2 regions of the Advenella sp. RU8 genome follow, and region 1 is predicted to be linked to the other one. Evidence: predicted binding sites of a transcription regulator. Region 1 holds the regulator's gene; the other holds the start of a gene.
What was found. Region 1 encodes HrcA, which represses chaperone genes, less so after heat shock. Its sites were predicted from a motif close to TTAGCACTCNNNNNNNNNGAGTGCTAA; they were not measured.
Positions count from the first base shown of each region.

Region 2: a site for HrcA is predicted at 3,180-3,206, ahead of rpoH (RNA polymerase sigma factor RpoH). Genes of this name have one in related genera too.

Region 1 covers NZ_JBLWIS010000003.1:73,135-81,709, forward strand. The annotation lists gene recN (DNA repair protein RecN) at 1-441, opposite strand, end outside; gene ACM5Q9_RS05375 (NAD kinase) at 462-1,346, opposite strand; gene hrcA (heat-inducible transcriptional repressor HrcA) at 1,486-2,499, shown strand; gene hemH (ferrochelatase) at 2,527-3,561, shown strand; gene grpE (nucleotide exchange factor GrpE) at 3,667-4,251, shown strand; gene dnaK (molecular chaperone DnaK) at 4,417-6,330, shown strand; gene dnaJ (molecular chaperone DnaJ) at 6,441-7,553, shown strand; gene ACM5Q9_RS05405 (M16 family metallopeptidase) at 7,689-8,575, opposite strand, start outside.
Region 2 covers NZ_JBLWIS010000014.1:15,704-22,952, reverse strand. The annotation lists gene glpK (glycerol kinase GlpK) at 1-1,364, opposite strand, end outside; gene ACM5Q9_RS13710 (hypothetical protein) at 1,448-2,149, opposite strand; gene fghA (S-formylglutathione hydrolase) at 2,268-3,107, shown strand; gene rpoH (RNA polymerase sigma factor RpoH) at 3,251-4,129, shown strand; gene ACM5Q9_RS13695 (OmpA family protein) at 4,476-5,297, opposite strand; gene ACM5Q9_RS13690 (SCO family protein) at 5,705-6,331, opposite strand; gene cyoE (heme o synthase) at 6,342-7,241, opposite strand; gene ACM5Q9_RS13680 (COX15/CtaA family protein) at 7,238-7,249, opposite strand, start outside.

The sequences.
Region 1 (8,575 bases):
GGCATGTGCATCAAGCAACTCACGTTGGGCGCTGTTTTTAAGTAGGCTTTGGTGGGCATGCTGGCCGTGGATATCAACCAGATACTGGCCTAGGTGGCGCAGTTGGGAAAGGTTGGCAGGAACGCCATTGATAAACGCCCGACTTTTTCCTGCCCGATCCACCACCCTGCGCAGTACTAATTCGCTGTCGTCCATGTCCTGCTCTTGCAGCCAGTCATGCAGGGATTCCGGGCAGTCAAAAACCGCGCTGATATCGGTTTTATCAGCACCCTCACGGATGGAGTAGGTTTCAGCCTTGCCACCAAGCGCCAGTGCAAGGGCGTCAATCAGGATGGATTTTCCGGCACCGGTTTCGCCGGAAAAAACCGTAAAACCTTGATCAAAATGCAGGTCAATTTGATCAACAATGACAAAATCGCGAATATGTAATGAATGCAGCATGAGTGAGATTAACCTTGTCTTTATGACTCGGGCATGATGTTCCAGTGCAGTTTCTTGCGCAGGGTTGAGAAAAAGCTAAGGCCTTTGGGGTGCAGGAACTGGATCTGGTGTTGTGCTTTTTTGACGGTAATCTGGTCGCCCAGTTGAAGGTTGGACCAGGTTTGCATGTCAAAATGCACGCTGGCGCCCATTTCGGCCCGGCCAATTTCGGTCAGCGTGAGCTTTAGGGTGCCGCTGGTGGGAATGACAATAGGGCGGTTAGACAGTGTTTGCGGCGCAACCGGTACCAGCAGGAAAGCATTAACCCCTGGGTGCAAGATGGGGCCATTGGCACTTAAGGCGTATGCCGTCGAGCCGGTTGGGGTGGCAATGATCAGGCCATCGGAGCGCTGCTTGTACATGAACTGGTCATCAAGTTCGACGCTGATTTCAATCATGCCACTGCGGCCCGAACGGTTTAATACCACATCATTAAGGGCGAGCGCCGTGGTCAAGGTTTGTCCGCCACGAATCACCGAGGCTTCCAGTAGGGTGCGCGATTCAAGGGTGAAATGGCCATCCAGGACGGCCTGGATGGCTTGTAAGGCATTTTGCAGCGGGATGTCGGTAATAAAACCCAGGCGACCATGGTTGATGCCAATGAGCGGGATATTGTAGGGGGCCAGCAGGCGTGCAGCCCCAAGCATGGTGCCGTCACCACCCATTACAATAACCAGGTCGGCCTGTTTGCCAATTTCTTCGATTGTCGCGGCAGGCAGTTCGGCAACGCCTGTATTGGTGGCGGTTTCTTCTTCTATTAGTACTGTTCGCCCGGCATTTGTCAGGACAGCGGCAAGTGCCCGCAAAGGGGCATCCATGCCGGAATCCTGATATCGGCCAATAAGTGCGACGGTTGAAAAATGCATGTCAAAAACAATATACAATAAGGTAAATGTGGATATTACGACATCTTAACCGTAATTTCAGCATGTTCCTGAATACGGCGATTGAGTCGCTGGTAAAAAATATCATACATGTAAATGGGAATTTATAAGATATCGCAATATGGATGAACGCGCTAGTGCTTTACTGAAAGCTTTAATTGAACAATATATTGAAGACGGGCAGCCGGTTGGGTCACGTACGCTATCAAAGCGCTTTGAGCTTTCTCCGGCTACTATCCGCAATGTCATGGCAGACCTTGAAGAGCTTGGCCTGATTCACAGCCCACATACGTCGGCCGGTCGGGTACCAACACCCAAGGGCTATCGCATGTTTGTAGACCGTCTGCTGGCCGTGCGTCATTACCAGACCTTGTCGCCTGAAAACATCAATAGTGAGATCAAGGATGCTCTCTTGCATGTTTCGCCTGGCAAAGCCATGAATGCGGCGGCTGAACTGGTGTCCAATCTGACCCAGTTTGCCGGTGTGGTTTTAACGCCGCAGCGGTCCCAGGTGTTTCGTCATATCGAATTTATCCGCCTGTCTGAAAAACGTATTCTGCTGATTATCGTGACCCCGGATGGTGACGTGCAAAACCGCATCCTGTCCGCTGCCCGTGATTATTCCGAGCAAGAGTTGCTGGAAGCGGGCAACTTTTTCAACCAGCACTTTTCAGGCAAGTCTTTTGATGTGGTGCGCACTGAATTGGCACGTGAACTGGCCGAATTGAAAGAGGATATTTCTCAATTGATGCAGGCAGCGGTAGATGCCGGCACCGATGCATCTGAAGAGGAAACCGTGCTTATTTCGGGCGAGCGCCGCTTGCTTGATGTGACTGATATGACCGCCGACATGAATTATTTGCGAAAAATGTTCGATTTGTTCGAGCAAAAAAGCGAATTGATACAGTTGCTGGATATTTCAAGCCGCTCACAAGGCGTGCAAATCTACATTGGCGGTGATTCCCGACTGGTGCCCATGGAAAATGTCTCGGTCATTACCGCTCCTTATGGGGTCGATGGTAAAATCATCGGCACCTTGGGGGTTATTGGCCCCAGCAGGATGTCTTATGACAGAGTAATTCCTATTGTTGATATAACTGCCCGGCTTTTGTCCAATGCCTTAAGCCAGTATTAACTTAATTAACCATTACTTATGCGAAATATGCCTGAACCTGAAAAAAAGCTTGATCACAACAATATTGTCAACAAACCTTATCAGGATATGAAAGCAGGTGTAATGCTGGTCAATCTTGGTACGCCTTCTTCTTATTCTGCGGCTGACATCAGGCAATACCTGGCTGAATTCCTTTCCGACAAGCGGGTGGTAGAGTTGCCTGCGTTGTTATGGCAACCCATCTTAAGGGGGGTGATCCTGCCGTTTCGCTCCAGAAAACTGGTACATAAATACCAGCAGGTCTGGATGGAAGGCGGTTCTCCGCTCCTGGTGCATAGCCTGAACCAGGCCAAAAAGCTTAATGAAAGCTTCAAGCGGCAGAATTTGCCGGTTCCGGTAGAGGTGGCCATGCGTTATGGCAAGCCTTCATTGGCAACAGCGCTTGAAAACCTGCGCCAGCAACAGTGTGAGCGTATTTTGGTGGTGCCGATGTATCCGCAATATTCCGCCAGTACGACGGCCACCATTTTTGATAAAATTGCCTGCCTTTTCAGCCGGTTACGTGATCAGCCCGAATACCGCTTCGTTAAGCGGTTTTATGCTGAACCGGGTTATATCAATGCACTGGCCAATAAAGTAAAGGCATTTTGGCAAATCAATGGCAAGCCGCAACGCCTGTTGTTAAGTTTTCATGGTTTGCCACAGCGCTGTGTGAATAAGGGCGATCCTTATTTCAAAGATTGTGAGGCCACCTTGCATCTGCTCAAGCAGGCGCTTGCCGACGAAGGCGTCGAGATTGACTTGAGTTTTCAAAGCCGTTTTGGCAAAGAAAAGTGGCTCGAGCCCGCTACCCAGCAAACCCTGGAAGCTTATCCAGCCAAGGGTATCAAGCGGGTGGACGTGATGTGTCCGGGTTTTGTGGCAGACTGCCTTGAAACCCTGGAAGAAATCCAGCTTGAGTGTGCCAATGAATTCATGGCCGCCGGTGGCGAGCAGTTCCGCTACATTCCTTGCCTGAATAGTGATGAGGAATGGGTGCAAGGACTAGAGGATATCGTAAAACGCCATTTGCAAGGATGGTGACCGGAGCTGTCAAGCTCAACTTGCTGAATATATCCCCCCTTGAAATCCCGAAATTTGCCTCAATCTAAGGCTCATTCAATATAAACCTCATGTTTGGAGAACCGAATGTCACAAGAGAATAATCCTCAAGATTCAAAAAATCCGGAACAGCCGCAAAATCCAGAAGTTGAGCAGCAAACCGATGCAAACCAAGAGGATACCTTGGAAGAAACCGTACTGATGGAAGAAAATCTGGCCGAAAAATATTCGGAACTTGAAGCCAAGGTTAGCCAGTACCACGATGAGCTGTTGCGTGCCCGTGCCGAAATGGAAAATATTCGCCGTCGCGCCCAGGATGATGTGGTCAAGGCGCGTAAATTCAGCACCGAAAGCTTTGCTGAAAGCCTGGTTCCGGTCAAAGACAGTCTGGAAGCAGCCCTGGCCATCGAGAACCAGACATTGGAAGCCCTGAAAGAAGGGGTGGAAAGTACCTTGCGCCAGTTAAATCAGGCTTTTGAACGCAACCATCTTAAAGAAGTGGCGCCTGCCGTTGGTGACAAATTTGATCCTAATCTGCATCAGGCCATTTCTTCGGTGCCATCCGAAGAGGTTGAAGCCAACTGTGTTTTACAGTCACTGCAAAAAGGTTACACGATTGCCGATCGCGTGTTGCGTCCGGCCCTGGTCATGGTTTCGGCCGGAAAGCAATAAACTGTTTGTGGCACAAATAAAAATGGCGGACATTAAAAAAATAATTTCGACATCTTGAAAATGGTTTTTTTATCCCCACATTGTAAGTATCCAACGATCCTGTTTTAAATAATTAAAACAGGATTTTTACAAAATTTCAGATTATCTATTATTAAGGTAAGCATAATGGGCAAAATTATTGGTATCGACTTGGGTACAACCAACAGTTGTGTAGCCGTTCTTGACGGCGATAAAGTCAGGGTTATTGAAAACGCCGAAGGCGCACGTACAACACCTTCCATCATCGCCTACATGGAAGATGGCGAGACATTGGTCGGTGCACCGGCAAAACGTCAGGCAGTTACCAACCCTAAAAACACCCTGTTTGCGGTCAAACGTTTAATCGGTCGCAAATTTGACGAAAGCGCAGTGCAAAAAGACATCGACCTGATGCCTTACAGCATTATCAAAGCCGATAACGGTGATGCATGGGTGGAAGCGCAAGGTAAAAAAATGGCGCCTCCCCAAATCTCCGCAGAAGTATTGCGTAAAATGAAAAAAACGGCCGAAGACTACCTGGGTGAAGAAGTCACCGAGGCGGTTATTACCGTGCCTGCCTATTTCAATGACAGCCAGCGTCAGGCCACCAAAGATGCCGGACGCATCGCTGGCCTTGAAGTCAAGCGCATTATCAACGAACCTACCGCTGCCGCACTGGCTTTCGGTATGGACAAGGCTGAAAAAGGCGATCGTAAAATCGCGGTTTATGACCTGGGCGGTGGTACTTTCGACGTTTCCATCATTGAAATCGCTGACATGGATGGCGAAAAGCAGTTTGAAGTACTGTCCACCAACGGTGATACATTCCTAGGTGGTGAAGACTTTGACCAGCGCATCATCGATTACATTATTGAAGAGTTTAAAAAAGAGCAGGGCGTTGATCTGTCCAAAGACGTGCTTGCGTTGCAGCGCCTGAAAGAAGCTGCCGAGAAAGCCAAGATCGAACTGTCTTCAACCGCACAAACCGAAATCAACCTGCCTTACATTACGGCAGATGCTTCCGGTCCGAAACACCTGAACCTGAAAATCACCCGTGCCAAACTTGAAGCACTGGTTGAAGAGCTGATCAACCGCACGATTGAACCATGCCGTGTGGCCATCAAGGATGCCGGTGTCAAGGTTAGCGACATTGATGACGTGATTCTGGTTGGTGGTATGAGCCGTATGCCAAAAGTACAGGAAAAGGTCAAAGAGTTTTTTGGTAAAGAACCACGTAAAGACGTCAACCCCGATGAAGCGGTTGCTGCCGGTGCAGCTATCCAGGGTTCCGTACTGTCAGGCGATCGTACCGACGTGTTGCTGCTGGACGTGACGCCATTGTCTCTGGGTATCGAGACCATGGGCGGTGTCATGACCAAAATGATTCAGAAAAACACCACGATTCCTACCCGTTTTTCTCAGGTTTTCTCTACTGCCGACGATAACCAGCCTGCAGTAACCATTAAGGTGTTCCAGGGAGAGCGTGAAATCGCAGCCGGTAACAAGGCGTTGGGTGAATTTAATCTGGAAGGTATTCCACCAGCACCACGTGGTGTTCCACAAATTGAAGTCACATTTGATATTGACGCCAACGGTATTCTGCACGTTTCTGCCAAAGATAAAGGCACTGGTAAAGAAAACAAAATTACCATTAAAGCCAACTCTGGTTTGTCTGAGGAAGAAATCGAACGCATGGTTAAAGATGCGGAAGCCAACGCTGAAGAGGATCATCGCATTGCCGAGCTTGCACAATCACGCAACCAGGCTGATGCCCTGATTCACTCTACACGCAAGTCATTGACTGAATACGGTGACAAGCTGGAAGCGGCTGAAAAAGAAGCTATCGAAGCAGCGATCAAAGATCTTGAAGCAACACTGCAAGATGGTGACAAGGCAGCGATCGATGCCAAGACAGAGGCCCTGATGACTGCTTCCCAGAAACTGGGTGAGAAAATGTACGCAGACATGCAGGCCCAGGCCGGCCAGGCTCCTGAAGGTGCCCAGCCAGCTGATGAAAATGTCGTTGATGCCGACTTTAAAGAAGTCAAGCGTGACGCATAAGTGATCGCATTATCGTGAGCACTCATACCCGGTTTCTGTCTTCAATGGCTTAACCGGGTATTGTTTTTAAATATATGGAATTTGTTAAAGAGTTATAAGGCGTATAAATAATGGCAAAGCGTGATTATTATGAATCTCTTGGTGTCGCCAAAAACGCCACGGATGAGGAAATCAAGAAAGCTTACCGCAAGCTGGCAATGAAGTACCATCCTGACCGCAATCCGGATAGCAAAGAGGCCGAAGATAAGTTCAAAGAGATCAAGGAAGCGTATGAAATGCTTTCAGATCCCGAGAAACGCGAGGCTTATGATCGTTATGGCCACGCCGGTGTCGATCCCAATGCGGGAATGGGGGCAGGTGCCGGTAATTTTGGTGATGTTTTCGGTGATATTTTCGGTGATATCTTTGGTGGTGGCCGCCGGGGCGGTGGTCCGCAAGTATACCGTGGCGCCGATTTGCGTTACAGCCTTGAAATTACCCTTGAGCAGGCCGCCAATGGCTTTGATACGGAAATCCGTGTTCCCAGCTGGGAGCATTGTGATGTTTGCCATGGCAGCGGTGCCAAGGCAGGAACCAAGCCTACCACCTGTCATACTTGTGGCGGTAGTGGTTCAGTTCGCATGCAGCAGGGTTTTTTCAGTGTTCAGCAAACTTGTCCAACCTGCCATGGTTCGGGTCAGGAAATCAAGGATCCCTGCCCGGCCTGTGATGGCGTAGGTCGTAAACGCAAGAACAAAACCCTTCAGGTCAAGATTCCTGCCGGTATTGATGAAGGCATGCGTATTCGTTCGGCCGGCAATGGCGAACCCGGTGTGAATGGGGGACCTTCCGGTGATTTGTATGTGGAAATCCACCTCAAGGAACACAGCATTTTCGAGCGTGATGGCGATGACCTGCATTGCCAGGTGCCGTTGCCTTTCGTGACGGCTACTTTGGGTGGAAACCTTGAAGTGCCTACCTTGGGCGGAAAAGGTGAGATCACCATCCCAGAGGGTACGCAAACCGGCAAGACTTTCCGCTTGCGCGGCAAAGGAATCAAGGGGGTTCGTTCCAGCTATCCCGGCGATTTGTATTGTCACGTGATTGTTGAAACACCGGTACGCCTGAACGAAGAACAGAAAGACCTGTTGCGCAAGTTCGAGGCAGCGCTTGATGATGGTGGCGACCGTCATTCGCCCCAAAACAAGTCCTGGACTGACCGGGTCAAGAAGTTTTTCAGTTAAGAAATTTTCAGTTAAGAAAAATGGCTTATTTCCCTGCCTGATGTAGGCAGGGATTTTTTTGCGCCTATGTGTTGAAAGACATGATTATCTTGCTCCCAAGCTCCTGCGTGGGAGTATCAGACTGGCCGGAATGGATCAGTTTTTCTTGCCTTCAAAATCACCCGCAAACGCTTCAGACATGTTTTCAGGTTTCAGGTATTTCTTCATGGCTTGATGGACTTCAGCCACAGTGAGGTTTTGAATGGCGTTTTCAAACTTTCTGTTCCATTCGAAACTGCGGTCCAGGGCCAGGTATTTCAGCCAGGTGGACGACAGGACGCTATCTTGTGAGCGGGCCAATGAACGCAGGTTCAGGACCGAGCGTATGCCATCATTCAGTTCCTCTTCGGTAAAACCTTCCTTCAGGGTGGTCTGAATGGTTTCATCAATCAGTGATTTGATATGTTCCTTTTCAGTGGGTGAGTAAATGGCCTGTAAGGACCATGTGCCCGAGGGCTCGAAGGAGGAAATGTTCAGTGCGCTGCGGATACTGTAAGAAAGGCCCGCCTGGGTACGGATACGTGTCCACAGACGTGAGGTTTCAGTGGCGCCCAACAGGTAGTTGGCCATGAACAGGGCCGGATAATCCGGGTCGTCATTCTGCATTTCGACCGGCAGTCTGGCCATATACACGGCATTGGCCTTGTCGGGGGTCTCAATCGTGAATGTAGCCGGTTTTACGCTATGGTAAGGCGTTTCTATGCGTTCGTAAGCAGGAGCCTGCTTCCAGCTGTTAAGGCTATCTTCCAGAATATGTTTGATTTGCTTGGGATCAAAATCACCCACGACGGCAATATCTATATCGCCTGCACCGAAGAAATGGGTTTTGAATTCACGCAGGGCTTTGGGGTTGACTGCCTGAATGCTTTTGATTAATTCTTCATAAGTAGGTACATAACGGATATCGCCCTTGGGCCAGATATTGCTGTGGCGGCTAAGGGTATTATTAGCCAGTGCACCGGGTTCGGTCATGGCGTTTCTTA
Region 2 (7,249 bases), on a different contig from region 1:
CAGATGCCAGCCTGCAGGCCGGCCAGATATGCCGCACCTAGGGCAGTGGTTTCAATTATTCGGGGACGGACCACTGGAATTCCCAGCAAATCCGCTTGAAACTGCATCAAAGAATTGTTCACACAAGCCCCACCATCCACCCGCAACTCTTGCAATGCCTCACCATTGCCCACCCCCACATCCTGGCTCATGGCGTCAAGTAAGGCGGCACTTTGATAGGCAATGCTTTCAACCGCTGCACGGGCAATATGTGCTGCCGTGGTAGCACGGGTAAGGCCGGTCAGGGTTCCCCGGGCATTGGCATCCCAATAAGGAGCACCCAAACCGGTAAAAGCAGGTACAAACAAGACGCCTCCACTATCGGGCACCGAATCGGCCAAGGGCTGCACCTCAGCGCTTTGGCCAATGACTCCCAGGCCGTCACGCAGCCATTGCACCACCGCGCCGCCAATAAACACACTACCCTCGAGGGCATATTCGAGCACGTCCTGATGCTGGGCCACCCGGGTCGTTAACAAGCCATTTTCCGACACACAAAAATGCCCGCCCGCATGCAACAGGGCAAAGCAACCCGTCCCATAGGTATTCTTGGCCATCCCAGCCTTGAAGCAGGCCTGGCCAAACAAGGCACTTTGCTGGTCACCCGCCACACCGCCAATAGGAATCGCATGACCGGCAATGCTTGCATCGATCTGGCCATAGCGGGCACTTGAGGGCAGTACTTCTGGCAGCATCTTGGCCGGGATACCGAATAGATCCAGCAATTCAGGATCCCAGCGATTTTCCCTGATATTGAACAGCATGGTACGGGATGCATTACTGATATCCGTTGCATGAACCCGGCCTTTGCTTAACTGCCGCAGCAGCCAGGTATCCACCGTACCGAATGCCAGCTCGCCCTGCTCGGCCAAGCGGCGGGCATCCGGCACGTTTTCAAGAATCCAGCATAATTTGGTGGCAGAAAAATAAGCATCCAGCTTAAGGCCGGTACGTTCCTGGATAAAAGGCGCCAGCCCCTTTTCCCTAAGCGTGCTGCAGAGGGCTTCTCCGCGCCGGTCTTGCCAAACAATCGCCCTGCATAAAGGCTGTCCGGTTTTACGATGCCAGACCAGCGTGGTTTCCCTTTGATTGGTAATGCCTGCGGCTGCGATCTGGCTTGGACTGACGCCTGACTTGCGAATGACCTCTTGCAGGGTGGCCAGCTGTGATTGCCAGATTTCCTGCGGCTCATGCTCCACCCAGCCTGATTGCGGATAATACTGGGGAAACTCCTGCTGTGCCATGGCGACAATATTCCCCTGGCGGTCAAACAAGATGCAGCGTGAACTTGAAGTCCCCTGATCAATGGCCAGTAAATAGTCCATAACCATCCTTTTCAATTTTTATATTTGAACAGTATATCGGTTTCTATCTTAAGCTAAAACAAGGATGGCAAATGAAAAAGTGCCTATTTCACCTGGGTATCAGGCGGGGTTTTGCGGGGACGCCCTCTTTTTCCCGGGCTGACACGCCGGCTCGCACTGGCAGACAGCGAGCGCAGGAATTCATCACTGCCAAGGGCCCATTGGCCGGATAAAGCGGCGGCTATCCGGGCACTCTCGTTCATGGACAGGCCATGATGAAAAATTTCCCGGTAACTGGCCTGCCGGTCAAACGGTGTATTGCCGGTTAACCAATAATCTTCATGATCTGTCAGCCAGGACACCGTGCCCAAACTGGCTCCGGTGTGAATGCCCGCCGATGACCAGGGCCACAATTCGGGTGCATCCATGCCTTTTTCCCGGCTGGTAAAAGATTCCAGCCAGACCATGGCCGGCAGTACCCATTGACCGGGTTCCAGCAGGGCCGAACGGTAACGACCCAAAAAAACGGGGCCGGAACGCAGCGATGCCGCCAGATTCCTGCCCAACGATTGCATGACCCGCGAAACACCCTGTTCGTTTTCAGGGGTTGCCAGCAGCAGGATACTGTCATCAACCAGCGTCCAGCCGTGCAAGGCAACCTTATGGACATACACCAGATCTGCCAGCCAGGCTTGCACCTGATTCATGAGTTGTCCGGCATCGGGAGCCGTATTGAAGGAATGGACAAGCCTTGCATGCACCAATTGTGCGATACGGGGCGCATACAGGCGGGGAAGTCGGGCCATGATAAGTCAATCAAAGAATAGACAAGACAAATTGTAGCGAAAAACATGCATATCTACAGGTACAATCATTAGGTTTGAGTCAACTTGTTTTTATTCCACCCATTCTGAGGTCAACGACATGAATCTTGAAATAATCAGTGAACATGCCTGTTTTGACGGAGTACAGCGCTTTTACCGGCACCAGTCCAATGAGATCGGTCTTCCCATGCGTTTTTCCGTATTCATCCCACCCCAGGCTAAAAATGGCCCCCTTCCCGCCCTGTTTTATCTGGCAGGCCTGACCTGCACTGAAGAAACATTCATGACCAAAGGAGCCGCCCAGCGTTATGCGGCAGAACATGGCATTATGCTGATTGCCCCCGACACCAGCCCAAGAGGAGCCGGCATAGAAGGCGAAGACGAGCATTGGGATTTTGGGACCGGTGCCGGTTTTTATCTGGATGCAACCGAACCCGGCTGGAACCGGAACTACCGGATGTACAGCTACATTACCCAGGAACTTTATGCGATTGCCGAAAAACTGGGTGCAGCCAAAGACCGTATTGGCATCTTTGGACACTCGATGGGCGGCCATGGCGCACTGGTGCTAGCCCTGAAAAATCCCCAGCTGTTCAAATCCGTCTCTGCTTTTGCACCGGTTGCCGCACCGGTTAAATGTCCATGGGGACAAAAGGCCTTTTCCGGTTATTTAGGTAACGACCAGACACAATGGGAAGCTTACGATGCCTCCTGCCTGATGCAAAACCTGCACAATCCGTTCCCCCATGGCATTCTGGTGGATCAGGGCCTGAAAGACAGCTTCCTGCAAGAGCAGCTCTATCCTGATGTGTTCGAAGCGGCATGTCAACAGGCTAACCAGCCACTGGTCCTGCGCCGGCACGAGCATTATGACCACGGTTATTATTTTATTTCCACCTTCATGGAAGACCATATCCGCTTTCATGCCGAGCGCCTTTAAACATAAACCATAACGCTGAAAAGCGTAAAAACCGGATTGAATCAGGAACTTTTTCCTGATTTCGAGATCTTATTAGCACTCTTTCAAATTGAGTGCTAATATATAGAACGAAAATATTATTTCAACGGAGTCAAACAAAACTTATGTCAAATCAAGCGCTTACACTGTCAAATTCCAATGTAGCCATGGCCATCTCCAATCCCGGAGCATTGGGCACCATAGAGGCATACATTAGCGCAGTGAACCGTTTACCAATCCTGTCCGCAGAACAGGAGAAGAATTTGGCTGAGCAACTACAAAAAGAAGGTAACCTGGACGCGGCTCGTGACCTGATCATGTCTCACTTGCGCCTGGTGGTTTCCATTTCCCGCCAATATCTGGGTTATGGCCTGCCACATGCAGACCTTATTCAGGAAGGCAATATTGGCCTGATGAAAGCGGTCAAGCGTTTTGATGTTTCCCGTGGCGTCCGCCTGGTTTCCTTTGCCGTTCATTGGATCAAGGCGGAAATCCATGAATACATCATCCGCAACTGGCGCATGGTCAAAATTGCCACCACCAAGGCCCAACGCAAGCTGTTTTTCAATTTGCGCAGCATGCGGCCCGATGGCCAGACCCTTGACCCGGAACACATTGAAGGCATTGCCGCAAAACTGAATGTGCGCCCAGAAGATGTCAGCGAAATGGAAGTCCGTCTTTCAGGCCGCGACATGTCGTTTGAATCACAAACCGACGATGATGAAGACTTCGCCCCCATTTCTTACCTGTCAGACGAGGGCGATCACGAACCCACTACCGTGATTGAAAAACATGCTTACGATACCCTGCAAAGTTCAGGTATTTCCCAGGCGCTTACCTTGCTTGATGACCGCGCACGCCGCATTATTGAAGCCCGCTGGCTACAAGATGAAGGCGGTGCCACCTTGCATGACCTGGCTGCCGAATTTGGCGTATCGGCCGAACGAATCCGACAAATTGAAGCAGCATCGCTGAAAAAAATGCGCAAGGCACTTAGCGAATAATTTTTGCTATTCGGCTCTGCACACACCTGCACAAGGCGTCATTTCCGCATAAGGGAATGACGCTTTTTTGATAACATTTTATTGATCAGGCTGCACAGTTACCCGCCGAAACAATTCAGCCGAAAATTTATTGAACTACTGCCGGGAAAGAAAGACTAACTATTATGGACCCTGGCAATATCTGCGCAATGCAGGCTTGGGTCTGACATCCGTTTCGGCTTCTCCTCTTTCCCCTCCCTTTGAGACGGATGATTTAAGCACTTCATGACATGAAGTGCTTTTTTTTGCGCTATCTTTTTATGAGTGGATGCAGGGCTGGCAGACCAGGCCTGCACCCGATATGAACCTAACCCTGGTTTTCTTCAAGATTAACCAGCACTTCAACCCTGCGATTGGGAGCCAGACAACTGATCAGTTCCTGGCGATTGCCAATACCTTCACACTGAACCAGCGGCTGCAACTCACCCTGCCCTTGTACGGTAATCAGGGAAGAAGGCACACCGTTGGATATCAAATACCCGGCTACGCTGCTGGCCCGCCTTTCTGACAAGCGCTGATTATAAGCTTCAGGGCCCAGACGATCGGTATGGCCAACAATAACCACCGATTTGACACCAGGCTGGTTTCGAATTTCCTGGCTTAGGGCCTCCAGGCGCAACTTGCCCCGCTGCTGCAAATCGTTAAGGCCTGCACCATTAAAAGCAAACAATCCGTCAGCCTCTAGAGTCACTTTTCTGGCTTGCTCGGCTACTTTTTCCAGGGGCTCTGTTGTGCAAACGTCATCAGGACCTACCGGTTTCCAGTAAAAGCTGCGAGCCAGCATATCCTTGTCAAACAATATCTTGTATTGGCAGGAGGACACATTATTGGTGCCTTTGCCGGGGGTATTCAGGTAAAACAGGAAATCCCATTCACGCGGCGCAAAGCCTTCTGAAAAATGAGGACGACCCAGCAAATAATAAAGCTGGTCTTTGGTAATACCAGAACGAACCAGGGCAAGATTTTCAGGGTTAGGGACAATTCCCCTTCCATTATCATAAGTAATATTGCGGATTTCTGGAAACACCGGATTATCAGTTGTGCCGTCGGGCATGACATTGCTTAGTGACCCGCAGGCAGCCAGGGAAGCGCCTGCCAATGCTGTCACAATTACTCTGGGGAAATTCATCTTACTCCAACCAATTTTGTCCAAAACAAATTCAGGCCAAGAATTCGTTTCATATTTATAAAAACCGCTTGCCATGAACGATCAAACTCATACCGCCTGTTATTAAATCAAACGCAAGCCGGGCAGCCAAGAAAGAAAGCCAATCATTCAATTAAATGCCTGCATTTTAATCATTAACGGTAAATCGCTGTTTTAAATAAACAACATACAGCTTAATAAATAACATTTAAATAACAAATGAAAATATTAAGATACAAATTAAGAATTATATATGCCCAATGACCTCATCTTCCAATTATCGTGGCCGCCCCCTGAGCAAATCCAACCCCGCATGCTCAATACCTTCAGCTGAAAACACACATCCGGCTTAAAAGCCGGATGTGTAAATGAAACAAGGCACAATCAAATCAAAACAAGCTTCTGATATCCTTTTCCATATCTTCCAAAGGTGTGCCCGGCTTGAAAAGAATGCGGGATTCACCATTTTTATCCAGGACATACAAGCTGGAGCTGTGCTCCATTGAATATGAACCGTTGGTATGGGCCACTTTCTTGTAAAACGCCTTGAATGACTTGGCCAATTGCGCGATTTGCTCCGGGGTACCGGTAATAGCATTGAACCGCTCATCGAATGCGGAAACATAAGCCTTGAGCAATTCTGGCGTATCACGTTCAGGATCTATGCTAACCATGACCACTTGTACTTGCCCTGCCTCTTCAGGGGTGAACCTTGCCATCAGCTGCGACAATTCAGCCATGGCCGTGGGACATACATCAGGACATTGCGTAAAACCGAAAAACACGACCACAACCTTGTTTTTGTAATCTTCAAAGGAGGCTGGCTTGCCATCCTGATTGATGCCGCTGACATTTTTACCGAAACCGGTGCCAGTAATATCCGAGCCGATAAAAGACAATGACTGGGCATTCGCCACATCAAGCATTTCCTGCTTGCAGGCAGACAAACCGAATGCCATGGAAAATACCAATCCCAGACTGACTGCCAGCTTTCTGGCCTTATATGATTTTTTCATTACTAAACACCTACAATTGCATCAGAATCATAATCCAGTGATCTACCAGCAATGCACCAAACAACAGCGCAAGATAAAGAATCGAAAACCGGAACGTTTTCCGGGCAAGTTCATCGCTATAGGCCTTATACAGGCTGAATGCATGCTTGATAAACCAGGCTCCCAAAAACAGGGCCGCGGCCAGATAAAACAGTCCGCTCATGCGAATAATAAAAGGCATTAGCGTAATCACCACCAGCATGAAGGTATACAACAGGATATGCAAGCGGGTAAAAGCATTGCCATGCGTTATTGGCAACATGGGCAAACCGGACTTTTGGTAATCATGGCTGCGATACAGGGCCAGCGCCCAGAAATGCGGGGGGGTCCAGGCAAAGATGATCAGCACCAGCAACCACGCTTCAGCCGGAACCGAACCTGCCACGGCAGCCCAGCCCAACGCTGGCGGCATCGCACCCGACAAACCACCAATGACTATATTCTGGGGGGTAAGCGGTTTTAATACAATAGTATAGATCAAGGCATAGCCAATAAATGTCGCAAAAGTCAGCCACATGGTCAGGGGATTGACGAACCAATACAGCACCAGCATGCCCAGCCCACCCACCATGCCCGACATCAGCACCACCTGGAGTGAGGTAATCGTGCCCTGTGCCGTTGCGCGGCGCCGGGTTCTTAACATGCGGGCGTCAATCTCCTGCTCGATCAGGCAATTGATGGCAAACGCGGCCGCAGCCAACAGCCATATGCCAAGCGTGCCTGCCACAATCACGCTGGCCGGCGGCAGCCCGTTTGACGCCAGGAACATGCCAATCACGGCACAAAAAACAGCCAACTGGGTTACGCGGGGCTTGGTGAGTACCCAGTACTGTTGAAAAAAACGGGTTTGTGCAGTCAAGGCTATCGTCATGGCAATAC